DNA from 2 places in the Psychrobacillus sp. FSL K6-2365 genome. Region 1 is predicted to be linked to the other one. Evidence: predicted binding sites of a transcription regulator. Region 1 holds the regulator's gene; the other holds the start of a gene.

The links. Region 1 encodes NrdR, which represses ribonucleotide reductase genes. Its sites were predicted from a motif close to AACACNATATATNGTGTT; they were not measured.
Region 2: MKY29_RS12320 (vitamin B12-dependent ribonucleotide reductase) is a predicted target of NrdR. The motif match lies at 1,831-1,848, and genes of this name have one in related genera.

What each region holds. Positions count from the first base shown of each region.
Region 1 is NZ_JBBOOO010000001.1:2,790,435-2,797,372, reverse strand. It holds gene MKY29_RS13945 (glyceraldehyde-3-phosphate dehydrogenase) at 663-1,667, shown strand; gene speD (adenosylmethionine decarboxylase) at 1,867-2,250, shown strand; gene nrdR (transcriptional regulator NrdR) at 2,369-2,833, shown strand; gene MKY29_RS13930 (replication initiation and membrane attachment family protein) at 2,906-4,261, shown strand; gene dnaI (primosomal protein DnaI) at 4,271-5,209, shown strand; T-box leader at 5,296-5,528, shown strand; gene thrS (threonine--tRNA ligase) at 6,322-6,938, shown strand, end outside.
Region 2 is NZ_JBBOOO010000001.1:2,490,030-2,496,967, reverse strand. It holds gene MKY29_RS12335 (AAA family ATPase) at 1-330, opposite strand, end outside; gene MKY29_RS12330 (rhodanese-like domain-containing protein) at 398-781, opposite strand; gene MKY29_RS12325 (lipoate--protein ligase family protein) at 884-1,720, shown strand; gene MKY29_RS12320 (vitamin B12-dependent ribonucleotide reductase) at 1,880-4,441, shown strand; gene MKY29_RS12315 (hypothetical protein) at 4,806-5,228, shown strand; gene MKY29_RS12310 (M24 family metallopeptidase) at 5,301-6,362, shown strand; gene efp (elongation factor P) at 6,378-6,938, shown strand.

The DNA of each region.
Region 1 (6,938 bases):
TGATTCATGGGACTTAAAAGAAATGTTAACCCACTGATTTCCGTTTCAGGTGGGGTTCAAATCTAAGAGCGCCACATCGTGTGGCAACGCCTTCGTGACCAACATCCTGTTAGCCTCCGTGGGGTGATCGATGTGATATCTCATCTGTATCACTCATCCCACTGTGCCGTCCCCTTACACTTCAATCAATATAGAGTGTAGTTTTCCACTCCGGAGATAGAGCAAGCATATCGCTGAGATAATTAGAGTTATCAAAATTTATTATAGGGAAAAAATCGTCTGCCGATTAGGTGCATACTATTTTATGATGAAAGAAGCAAGTAGGCTTTCTTTTATCTGAGTCCATTTCATCCCTACTTATTTTAAGATAAAATACGTATATTTATATGGTTTTATATCCAATTATTCGATTATATAAAGCGGAAATCAACGGCATATCTATGTCTTAATTAAGTGAATAACTGTATGTCCAAAGGCTTCCTAAAATCGGTAGTAACAGGTTTTGTCTTTGTTCCTTAGCTCTACTGAACCAATGAAAAGTTATTTGAAAATATCGACTTTATTATTCTGTATATTTGGGGCTACACAATACATAAAATGTGTTATACTAATTCAAGGTTAAAAAACAATAAGTATCACATAGTTACAGGAGGACTTTTCTTATGGCAGTTTCAATTGCGATTAATGGTTTTGGACGTATTGGACGTATGGTTTTTCGTCAAGCAATAGCACAAGAGGATTTGAATGTGGTAGCAATAAACGCGAGATATCCGTTAGAGACATTGGCACATCTTATTAAATATGATTCAACACATGGTACTTTCACTGGAGATATTTCACTAGAAGAAAACGCTCTAATTGTAAATGGCCAACGTGTTCAAATTGTGGATGATCGTGATCCAGCAAAATTACCTTGGAAAGAGCTAAACGTGGATATCGTAATTGAATCCACTGGTAAATTTAATGATGGTGAAAAAGCTAAAGCACATATTGAAGCTGGTGCAAAGAAAGTGATAATAACTGCTCCTGCAAAAAATGAAGATGCAACTATAGTTATGGGAGTAAACGATGATAAGTTAGATTTATCGATTCACCATATAATTTCGAATGCAAGCTGTACAACAAACTGCTTAGCACCTGTAGTGAAGGTATTGAATGACACATTTGGTATTGAAAATGGGTTAATGACAACTGTTCATGCATATACAAACGATCAAAATAATCTAGATAATCCACATAAGGATTTACGTCGTGCACGTGCCTGTGGTCAATCAATCATTCCTACCTCAACAGGAGCTGCAAAAGCACTTACACTTGTATTGCCAGAGCTTCAAGGGAAGATTCATGGTATGGCATTACGTGTACCAACTCCAAATGTCTCCTTAGTAGACTTAGTGGTGGATTTGCAAAAAGATGTTACTTCAGAAGAAGTTAATGAGGCTTTCCTTAAAGCATCTGAAGGTACAATGCAAGGTATATTAGGTATTACGATGGAACCTCTAGTATCCATCGACTTTAACACTACAACTCTATCTACAACGGTGGATGGTTTAACTACTATGGTTATTGGTGACCGTAAAGTAAAAGTTCTTGCTTGGTATGATAATGAGTGGGGTTACTCTGCTAGAGTGGTTGACCTTACTAAAAAAGTAGCTTTATCTCTATAATTATCCAAACCTCTTTCTAGCGATTAGAAAGAGGTTAATTATTTCTTGCATATTTCAATAAAACAACATATAATGAGAATCGTGTTACTTTACTTGTACACCGACTACTTAAAGGGTTAGGACCTCTTTGGACTAACTTTCCCCCGTGGTAGTCAACTTTGAGGTTAAAAATAAAACTTATCAAAGGGGGAAACGGACATTGGAAACAATGGGACGTCACATTATTGCAGAACTATGGGAGTGCGATTTCGACAAACTTAACGATATGCAATTTATCGAGCAAACATTTGTTGATGCTGCACTAAAATCTGGTGCAGAAGTCAGAGAAGTTGCATTTCACAAATTTGCGCCACAAGGTGTAAGTGGAGTCGTTATTATTTCCGAATCGCATTTAACGATTCACAGCTTTCCAGAGCACGGTTATGCAAGCATTGATGTGTATACATGTGGTGATTTAGATCCATCAATCGCAGCTAACTATATAGCAGATGCTCTTAATGCTGGAACACGCGAAACGTTAGAAATGCCACGTGGTATGGGACCAGTTAAAAAGCCTGCGTCACGATTGACAGTTCAAGCGTAATAGATTTATACCTGACTGAGTGAGCAGAGGAAGAGATTCCTCTGCTTTTTCGATTTTACCCGAAAATATTGTTATAATAGATACATAAAACTACTGTGAAGAATTAGGAGAGATCTATATGAGATGCCCAACTTGTCAATACAATGGCACAAAAGTTGTCGATTCTCGTCCTGTGGATGACAATAAGGCAATCAGGAGAAGAAGAGAATGCGAAGATTGTGGATTTCGTTTTACTACGTTTGAAAAAGTAGAAGAGACACCATTAATCGTTGTAAAAAAAGATGGTTCTAGAGAAGAGTTTAGTCGTGAAAAAGTGTTACGAGGGCTAATTCGTGCATGTGAAAAAAGACCAGTTGCATTAGAACAACTAGAAAATATTGTTTTCTCTATTGAAAAAGAATTACGAAGAATGGGTAATGCAGAAGTGAAATCAGAAGACGTCGGTGAAATTGTAATGGACAAACTTGCAGAAGTAGATGAGGTAGCTTATGTCCGCTTTGCTTCCGTCTACCGCCAATTTAAAGATATAAATGTATTTATCGATGAGTTAAAGGAAATTTTAAAGAAAAATCCTTCATTATAAATTGAAGTATTATTTTGTGAAACAGCGTTCTATATTTTAATATATTCTAAAGGGGAGTAGATACAATTGTCGATGTTATATAAAGAGCTACAGCCAGCAGATTTGTATATGATTCGCTTACCATATTCTTTATCTGATTATGATCGGCAATTGCTAACTTTGTTTTATCAGCCGTTAGTTGGAGCAGAAAGTATTAGTTTGTATTTAACACTTTGGGCAGAAGGAGAACAAAAAAGCAGTGAGCGATGGTCACATTACCAATTGATGAATGTTCTCGGGATGCCTATAGGTAAAGTTTTTCAAGCTCGTCTTGCTCTAGAGGCAATTGGTCTTCTACGTACATGGAAAAAAACGATGGATGAAGGGAATATATTCCATTATGATCTTTCGGCACCGTTAGATGCAGAGTCATTTTTAAAAGATCCATTACTTTCCATGTTTTTGCTAAATAAAGTTGGTGAAAATGCTTTCAAACATTTACGTAATCGTTTTATCCAAAACTCCAATTGGAATGATGGCTTTAATGACGTTTCTAGAACATTTATGGATGTATTTAAACCATCCTCCAAAATGGATAATTCTCTATCTTACGATGACACTTTCGTATCGAAGGAAAGGAAATCAGCTGTTCCATTTTATTATGATCAATTTGATTTTTCATTACTTCAAGAGGGACTTTCTGAGCAATTAGTACCTAAATCAGCGATGACAATAGAAGCGAGAGAAGTAATTGCAAAACTCGCCTTTTTATATAAATTAAGTCCAGTGGAAATGCAAAAAGTAGTTATTCTTGCGTTAGATGATGAATTACATCTTTCAGAAGCAAGATTAAAAAAAGCATGTTCGGATTATTACAAACTTACTGTTTCCAAAGTTGCGCCTGTAATTGAGAAGATTGAAAAACAAGTGGTATCTTTGGAATCCGCTCAACCCCTAACGAAGGAAGGTGAGTTAATCCATTATTTAGAAACAACGCCACCGGTGTCAGTATTAAAGGATATCGCAAACGGAAAAGAGCCAATTCTCGCGGATGTTCAGTTAGCTAATCATTTTGTAACTCATTTCAAAATGCCGATCGGAGTTGTTAATGTTTTGTTACAATATGTATTATTGCGTACAGACATGAAACTCACGAAAAATTATGCGGAGAAAATTGCTTCTCATTGGATGCGGAAAGATGTCAAAACAGCCAAAGAAGCGATGGAGCTTGCTAGGAACGAACACGAACAGTATGTAAAATGGAAAAATGAAGGCTCTCCACAAAAAACATATACAAAAAAGCCGACACGCGAGGAAAAAGTGCCTGATTGGTTTTATAAAAAAGATGGAGAAACGAAGAAATCATCAGGTAAAACTACTAATGGTATTCAAAATATCGATGAAGAACGTCAAAAACTATTAGCAGAGTTAGGCATGTTGAAAAGGTAGGTGACAAGAATGGAACGTATTAATGAAACCCTCAAGAGAGTTGTATCGCCTGAATTTACTACTCGACTAAACGATATGAAAAAGGAAGTCTTAGAAGACCCTAGAGTGCAGAAGTTTCTTGAGGAAAACGCCTCAGACATCAATAAGGAGATAGTCGATCGTAGTTTGAGTAAGCTATATGAATTTATATCTCAATCACATGATTGCGACTCTTGTCCAACGTTAGATCAATGTCACAATTACATGAAAGGGTATGAGCCTAAACTAGTCCTTGATCGAAACTTGATAGATAATGATTTTATTCGCTGCAAACGGGGTATTATTGAAGACGAGCGTAAGAAAGTTATTTCTATGATTGACAGTATTCATATGCCTAAAGAAGTTATGGAAGCTAGTCTTGCAGGAGTAGATTTAGAGGATGGCAGTAGAGTTGTTGCAGTACGTGCAGCTAAAGACTTTCTTAACGAATGGGAACGTACAAAAGTACTTCCAGTAAAAGGCTTATATATCCATGGCAAGTTTGGAGTAGGGAAGTCGTACTTGCTAGGTGCTCTTGCAAATGAGTTAGCGGCAAGACATATTCATTCTGTAGTTGTATATGTACCTGAATTTTTAAGGGAAATGAAACAAGCAATTCAAGATCAGTCATTAGCAGAGAAGATTGAATTCGTTAAACGTGCTCCGGTTTTGATGCTAGACGATATTGGGGCAGAAATTATGTCTAGCTGGACCAGGGACGAAATTTTAGGGACAATTTTGCATTATAGAATGTCAGAGCAGCTACCGACTTTCATGTCCTCTAACTTCAACTATGATGAGTTGCAGCATCATTTATCCTTTACGCAGCGCGGTGAAAAGGAAGTTGTAAAAGCTGGACGAATCATGGAACGAATTCGAGCTCTTACGACACCAATTGCGCTACAAGGGAAAAACTGGAGGGAAAGTTAAAGGATAAGAGAGAACTTTCACGAAAAAAATGAATTTCAACTTGCAAATGGATTTTCAGTGACGTATAATCATTTCCATAAGAATAAGTAAATGCAATGAAGAGGACAACAATCAGTTTGTACGACTTTGAAGAGAGAGAAGCCATGGCTGTAAGCTTCTTAAGTATCGGCAATCGATTTACCACCTCCGAGCAGTAATTGTGAATTAATATAGCAATTACCGGTCACCGGCCCGTTAGTCGATGCAAAGCTTCGTCTATTTCATTTCTATTGGATAGACAGAAGAAGGGTGGAACCACGACTTGAACCTCGTCCCTTTTTAGGGATGGGGTTTTTTTATTGTTTTTTAAATGTCTAGCTCCAGCGCCCGGTCCCTCGAGGTCGCTTCAGTCCCTTGGTTGAAAGCGAAAAGAATGCTTTCAATTTGGCTTTCAGCGCTTGTAGGGGCTAAAATAGGCGCTTGTGCTTTTCTAAAAGAATAAGAAAGTATATAAAAATGTACCGTGAACACTGGGTTCTTGAGATTTTTAGAATGAATAATCCTGTGATTTCCGTTACATGTGGACGCTTTCCGCGGGCGTTGCCTCAGCCTCCTCGCTGTGCTGCGGGGTCTTCGCCTAACGCTATTCCCGCTGGAGTCGCCACATTTCACTACAATCAACTAGTGTGTAGTACTCCATTATAAGATTTGGCAAAGCCTATCGCTTAGATGATAAGATTGGTCCAATTTTATTTAGTGAAAACATCATCTGTGATCGCTGTTGAATTAGAAATGCTGTTATTCAATGATAGATGTAGACAGTAAAATTTCTTTGTACTAGAGTTCATTTCAACATTACTTATTTCCAAATAAACTATGAAATAGTAAGTACTATTGACTTCAATTATTCTTTTACTTCAAGTGGACATGGTTGATTGGAGAGCAGGGCGGCGACTCCAGTGGGTATAGCGCGAGCTGAAAGCCCCGCAGGAACGGAGTGACGAGGAGATTGAAGCCGTGCCCACGGAAAGCGTCCGCCCGGAGCGGAAATCAACGGCATATATATGTTTCGGTTCTTAAAGGACCGGGAGTCTTTTTGCCCGGTTTTTCTTATTATAAAAGGAGTGTTCAAAATGGCAGAAATTATTAAATTGAAATTTCCAGATGGAGCAGTAAAGGAATTCCCTGTATCTACAACTACAGAAGAAATTGCCCAATCGATAAGTCCTGGCTTACGTAAAAAAGCACTTGCTGGAAAACTAAGTGGAGTATTAATTGACCTTAAAACACCAATCACTGAGGATGGAGATATCGCAATTATTACTCCGGAATCTGACGAGGCTCTAGAAATCTTGCGCCATAGTTCGGCACATTTACTTGCGCAAGCAGTTAAACGCCTTTTCAAAGATGTTAAATTGGGTATTGGACCAGTTATTGAAAATGGTTTTTATTATGATATTGACTCACCAGTGCCGATTACTGCGGAAGACTTACCATTAATCGAAAAAGAAATGAAAAAAATAATTAATGAAAATATAGAAATCATTCGCCACGATGTTTCTCGTCAAGTTGCTTTTGATAAATTTAAAGAAGATGAATACAAAGTAGAATTATTAGAAGCAATCCCTGAAGGTGAACAAGTTTCTATTTATGAGCAAGGAGATTTCTTTGACCTTTGTCGTGGAGTTCATGTTCCATCTACTGGGAAACTTAAAGAGTTCAAGCTATTAAGCATTGCTGGTGCATACTG
Region 2 (6,938 bases), 300 kb from region 1:
TGGAAATAAAATCAAATTGTTCTCAAATGTCTCTACAACCTCTAGTTTATTTTCGAAGGATAATTGAGACTTGCTGGAAATTTTGCCCTGAGATTTTGCTTCGAAAATGGAGCAAAGCACCTCATATTTTAGCAAGTTTTTTTCCATCATTTCTAACAAGTTCCCATCTAGTTGGAGGATGGATTCACCAATATCGATAGATTGCCAACTTTCATTCGTCCGTTCGTTCAATAAAGCAATAATTCGTCTAGAAACTATCGCAAAATCTTCATAATGTGGGTGAGTCTTTCTAAAATCTTCTGAATGGGAAAATAATATATGTTTTTGCATCTAAACCCTCCAAAATAATATGGATGAAAGAAAAAAGGTTCCTCTTAAATTAGAAGAACCTTATGTATTACTTAGATTTAACTTTACCTGTCCAAGCTTTGAATCCACCTTGGAGTTGGAATAATTGTGTATATCCTTTTTTCTTTAAAAACATCGCTGAACGAGAACTTCTTGCGCCACTTTGATCATACAAATACACTGGCTTGTCTGGTCGAATTTCTTTGTATCGTTGACGGAATTGAGATGAAGGGATATTTCTTGCTCCCAAAATATGTCCACCATCAAATTCTTTCGGTTCACGAACATCAATCAGTTGGGCTTTACGATAGCCTTCAATGAATTGCTCTTGCGTGAGGTTAGTAACAATTTTTTTTAAACGGTATGCCGAGATTCCAGCATAGACTAAAAGTACAACGAGTATAGCAATGACAAAATACAATAATTCTAACACGGTCTTTCCCCTTTCTATGTTTCCTATTCATTATAAAAGAAGTGCTAGATACAATTCAATCTATTTGATAAAATGATACTCGTTGTGAAGGGAGAGATTAAGGTGGAAAAGGCAAAATGGTACTTCATAAATTCTGGACCCTGTAGTCCATCTTATAACATGGCGATGGATGAAGCATTACTTGATTGGCATAGTGAAGGGCTTATTCCGCCAGTTATTAGATTTTACGAATGGAATCCAGCTACATTATCAATTGGTTATTTTCAAACCGTAGAAAAAGAGATTGATATGGATGCAGTGAAAAGATTAGGACTAGGTTTTGTTCGTAGACCTACTGGAGGAAGAGGGGTGCTTCACGAACACGAACTTACATACAGTGTGATCGTTACAGAGAGTTACCCAAGTATGCCTGCTACTGTAACAGAAGCTTATCGTGTTATTAGTGAAGGTTTACTATTAGGATTTCAAAACCTTGGTTTAAACGCTTATTTTTCTATTCCAAATACAGATGAACAAAAAGAAAATTTAAAAAAACCAAAATCCGCAGTATGTTTTGATGCACCGAGTTGGTATGAACTTGTGGTAGAAGGAAAAAAAGTGGCTGGAAGTGCTCAAACAAGGCAAAAAGGTGTTATTCTACAACATGGTGCGATTTTACTTGACCTCGATGAAGATAAGTTAATTGAAACGTTTAAATTTACTTCTGACGAGGTAAGAAATAGAGTGAGGAAAGGCCTATCTCAAAAAGCTGTCTCTATTAACAAAATAATATCAAAACCGATAACGATTGAAGAATGTAAAGTTGCCTTTAAAAAAGGATTTGCTGATGCTTTGGAGATTGAATTGGTTGAATATACATTAACAGAAGAACAACAAACTTACGTAAAAGAACTAGAAGCGACAAGGTATGACAATGATGAATGGAATTTTAAAAAATAAAAGTAACAATGTCTTATAGCAAAAATGAAATATAGGAAATTAGTTCTTATATTTAAAATCCCTAATCAATTTGCTTTACCTTCTACATATTGTGTCGTATTATTATTAAAACCACTACATATTGTGTCAATCGCAATTTGTAGAAAGGAGGAAGAGTAAATGGTGACAGCCAAAAATGAAACCAAACTTACTTTAAATGTCGAAGCACTAAACAAAGATATTCAATTATTTCCACAAGTTCATCCTATTACGCAAGATATGACACTTACACATAAAGGTGTGTCGAGACTTGTCATGATTGATCGCTATTCTTTTAAGGATACAGAAAAGAAAACGTTAAAAGAGGGCGATTTTGTCGTTCTAACCGTGAAAGAAGATCCTAAATTCCCAGCACGTGGACTGGGCTATATCGTCTCTATTAACGAACAAGCAAAAACAGCTGAGGTGCAAATAGAGGAAGATTACCGAAGTGCAATTGACGATGCTGCTAAAATCGAGTCTGGAATTATTACTCGTCCTTTAAGTGTCATTGAAAAACCTCTTGAAGTTTATTACGAGCAAATTGCCAAAAGAAATGCAACAGGACTCGCATCTGTAGAAGAAACAGAAGAAAAACGTGGAGAATGGTTTGAGAAATTCTATCAACAACTAGTTTCTTTGAAATTTATCCCAGCCGGACGAGTACTGTACGGTGCAGGAACAGGAACAGATGTAACTTATTTCAACTGCTATGTAATGCCATTCGTTGCAGATTCTCGTGAAGGAATCAGTGATCACCGTAAGCAAGTAATGGAAATTATGAGCCGTGGTGGTGGAGTTGGTACAAATGGTTCTACTCTAAGACCTAGAAATACTTTAGCTCGCGGAGTGAACGGAAAATCATCTGGTTCTGTTTCATGGTTAGATGATATTGCTAAACTGACTCATCTTGTTGAACAAGGTGGATCACGGAGAGGCGCACAAATGATAATGCTAGCAGATTGGCATCCTGATATTGCAGAATTTATAATTTCGAAAATGCAAAATCCTCGTATTCTGCGTTTCTTGATTGAAAATACGAATGATGAAACGATTAAACAACTAGCGAAGGACAAGCTTAAATTCAAACCCCTAACAATTCAGGAAGAAGCTATGTATCAAGGAATTATAAATTATAAAGCAATTCCAGGTTTAGGTGGATTTAATAGTGAGATAATTCGTGATGCGGAAACAAAATTACGTGATGGCGGAACTTATTCTGTTCATAATTCCGAGTTTTTGACTGGTGCAAACATCTCCGTTACGCTTACGGATGACTTTATGAAGGCTGTAGAGGAAGACGGCGACTTTGAATTGCGTTTCCCAGCAACCGAAGCTTATTCTCCAGAAGAGATGAAATTCTACAATGAAAATTGGCATAAAATTGGTGATGTTCGTGAATGGGAAAGAATGGGCTACGAAGTTCGTACTTATCGCACTGTAAAAGCGAAAGAGCTATGGAATTTGATTAACATTTGTGCAACTTATTCAGCTGAACCAGGTGTTTTCTTCATTGACAATGCTAATGAAAAAACGAATGCAACAGCATACGGACAAAAAGTCGTCGCAACTAATCCTTGTGGCGAACAACCGCTTGCTCCATATTCTGTATGTAACTTGGCTGCTGTGAATTTAGCACAATTTGCAAATAAAGACACAAAAACAGTCGATTATGAAGCATTAAAAGAAACAGTCCGTGTGGGCGTACGCATGCAAGATAACGTAATTGATGCTACTCCATATTTCTTAGAAGAAAACAAAGTACAAGCACTTGGTGAAAGACGTGTAGGTTTAGGTGTGATGGGTCTTGCCGATTTGTTAATTTATTGTGAAAAAGAATATGGTTCTGATGAAGGTAATGTTTTAGTGGACGAAATCTTTAAAACAATTGCGATTGCTGCTTATGAAACATCAGCAGAACTTGCTGTAGAGCGTGGAAGCTTCCCATTCCTAACTGGTGAAACAGAAGAGGAAACGAATCGTTTACGTAAAGCATTTACGGAAACTGGATTTATGAGTTCAATGCCAGAAGACATTCGAAACTCTATTTTAGAAAATGGTATTCGAAATTCTCATTTATTAACAGTTGCACCTACTGGTTCTACTGGAACAATGGTAGGCGTTTCTACTGGACTTGAGCCTTATTATTCATTCACTTATTACAGAAGTGGACGTCTAGGTAAATTCATCGAGGTAAAAGCAGATATTGTACAAGAATATTTAGAGAGCAATGAAACAGCAGAAGAAGAAAATCTTCCAAATTGGTTCGTTACTGCTATGGAACTTGCTCCAGAAGCACACGCAGACGTACAATGTATAATTCAGCGCTGGATTGATAGTTCTATTTCTAAGACGGTCAACGCGCCACGTGGTTATACAGTTGAACAGGTAGAGGGTGTTTACGAGCGTTTATATCGCGGAGGAGCTAAGGGTGGTACTGTGTATGTCGATGGAAGTCGTGACTCGCAAGTTTTAACCTTAAAAGCAGAGGAAAATACATTAGAAGATCATCCAAAGGAAGAAAAAGTAGAAAAAAGACATGTAGTTTTAATAGATACCATTCAAGATTTACGTTCAACTAATGTAACAATTGGTTCAGAGGTTGGAAATACATGCCCTGTTTGTCGTAAAGGTACTGTAGAAGAAATGGGTGGATGTAATACATGCACCAATTGTAATGCCCAACTAAAATGTGGGTTGTAATCCGATAAGTTCAAAAGCTTAAGCGCTTTAAAGTGAAATCTGATTCTATCTTTTTTCGGAGAGCCTTGGACAGAATCAATTTTAAGAGAGGATGATCGTGATTAACGTCACAATCATCTTCTCTTTTTTCAAAAAATTAATCGAGATTACTTGTCTGTCTTTCTCTTATAAATACCTCAAATTTAGGGTTCATTTGATTCATTCTAGTACTTGAATGTTGGATACACAATATGATCTGCCATATAAATTCTTTATAATGATAAAGCACAAGCTGATAAGCCCTTATCACTTGTGCTTTTATTTTATTCCTACGTTTAATAACTAGTCCATTCGCTTAAACTATGGAAAAACAAAGGAGATTTACATGAAAGGATTATCAATTAGTACTAGTCTCGTTGCAGCAATTTTCACGACCATTCTATTTAAATTTCTGGATTATTTCCAATTTATTAAATGGGATCCTATAGGATATACAAAGACGTTTCAATTTTTAAAAGGGAGCAACGTATATGTTAAATGGATAATTTTGTTTTTAGTCATATGGGGGATTTGTTTTCTTTTATATTATGTTTGTTTATTGTTTGCCAAAATTCCAGTGTCCATAACTAGTATTGCTTTGGGTCTCCTAATCGCCATAGCACTTGAATGGATTATTTTAGATGCAGATTCAATAGAGAAAACAATAAAAAAATTATCTATACCATTTATATGTATAGTTATTGTTGCTGTTCGTTTCATCATGGAATCAGCGATATTTCACTCCCAGGACACCCCACTTGGAAAATGAAAAATTTACCGCCCCCACTTACTGTGATAAAATATATAAATAGGATATTTTAAAATGAGAAGAGGGCTAAAAATGAAACTTGGTAAATTACGTGCAGCACTTGAAGAAAACGGAGTAGATGCTTTATTAATAACAAATGGTCATAGCATACGATATATGACAGGATTTACTGGAACAGCTGGTGTAGCAATCATTTCTAAAAATGACGCTATGTTTATAACGGATTTCCGTTACACAGAGCAAGCAGCGAGTCAAATCAAAGATTTTCGTATAGTACAACATAAGAAAACAATAATCGAAGAAATTGCTACTCAAGTTACAGATATGGGGATAAACTCATTAGGATTTGAAAAAAATGATGTCACTTATAGCGACTTTGAACTATACAAACAAGCAATACAAGCCGATTTAGTACCACTATCAGGACTTGTTGAAAAAATTCGCTTGATTAAGACGGACGAAGAGATTAGTATAATAAAGGCAGCTTGTCGTATTGCTGATGAAGCATATGAATATATCTTAACTTACATAAAACCAGGTATGACCGAGCTTGATGTATCCAATGAATTGGAATTTTTCATGCGTAAAAAAGGAGCAACTTCCTCTTCCTTTGATATAATAGTTGCTTCTGGAACACGTTCAGCACTTCCGCACGGGGTTGCTACTGATAAGGTCATTGAAAATGGAGATTTTGTAACATTAGATTTCGGTGCATTATACAATGGGTATATTTCAGATACTACACGTACGTTAGCTGTTGGAGAACCAAGTGATAAATTGAAAGAGATTTATCAAGTAGTCCTCGACTCACAGCTACTGGCTTTAGAAAAAGTTAAACCTGGAATGACTGGGAAAGAAGCAGATGCTATTGCTAGGGATTATATAGCTTCAAAAGGTTACGGTGAAGCATTCGGTCACTCATTAGGTCATGGGATCGGATTAGAAGTACATGAGGGTCCGGGATTATCATTCCGTTCTGATATTGTTTTGGAGCCAGGTATGGTTATTACGATAGAACCAGGTATTTATCTTCCGAACATTGGTGGAGTGCGAATCGAAGATGATGCTCTTGTTACGGAGAATGGTTTAGAAAAGTTAACGCATTCGACAAAAGAATTACTAATTTTATCTTAATTTGGAGGGAAAATAATGATTTCAGTAAATGATTTTAAAACAGGCTTAACAATACTAGTTGATGGGGTACTATACAGAGTATTGGATTTCCAACATGTTAAACCTGGTAAAGGCGCAGCATTCGTACGCTCTAAATTGAGAAATTTACGTAACGGTTCAGTAAATGAAAAAACTTTCCGTGCTGGAGAAAAAGTAGAAAAAGCACAAATTGATAACCGTAAAATGCAATATCTATATGCTAGTGGAGATCAACATGTATTCATGGATACAGATTCTTACGAACAAATCGAATTAGGTGAAAACCAAATTGAATACGAACTAAAATTCTTACGCGAAAATATGGAAATACATGTAATTCAATTCCAAGGAGAAACATTGGGAGTAGAATTACCAAAAACGGTTATTCTTGAGGTAACAGAAACAGAGCCAGGTATCAAAGGAGATACTTCAGGTGGCGGTTCTAAAACTGCTAGTCTTGAAACTGGTTTAGTAGTAACGGTTCCATTGTTTATAAATGTTGGTGATAAACTAATCATCAATACAGATGAAGGCTCATACGTATCAAGAGCTCAATAA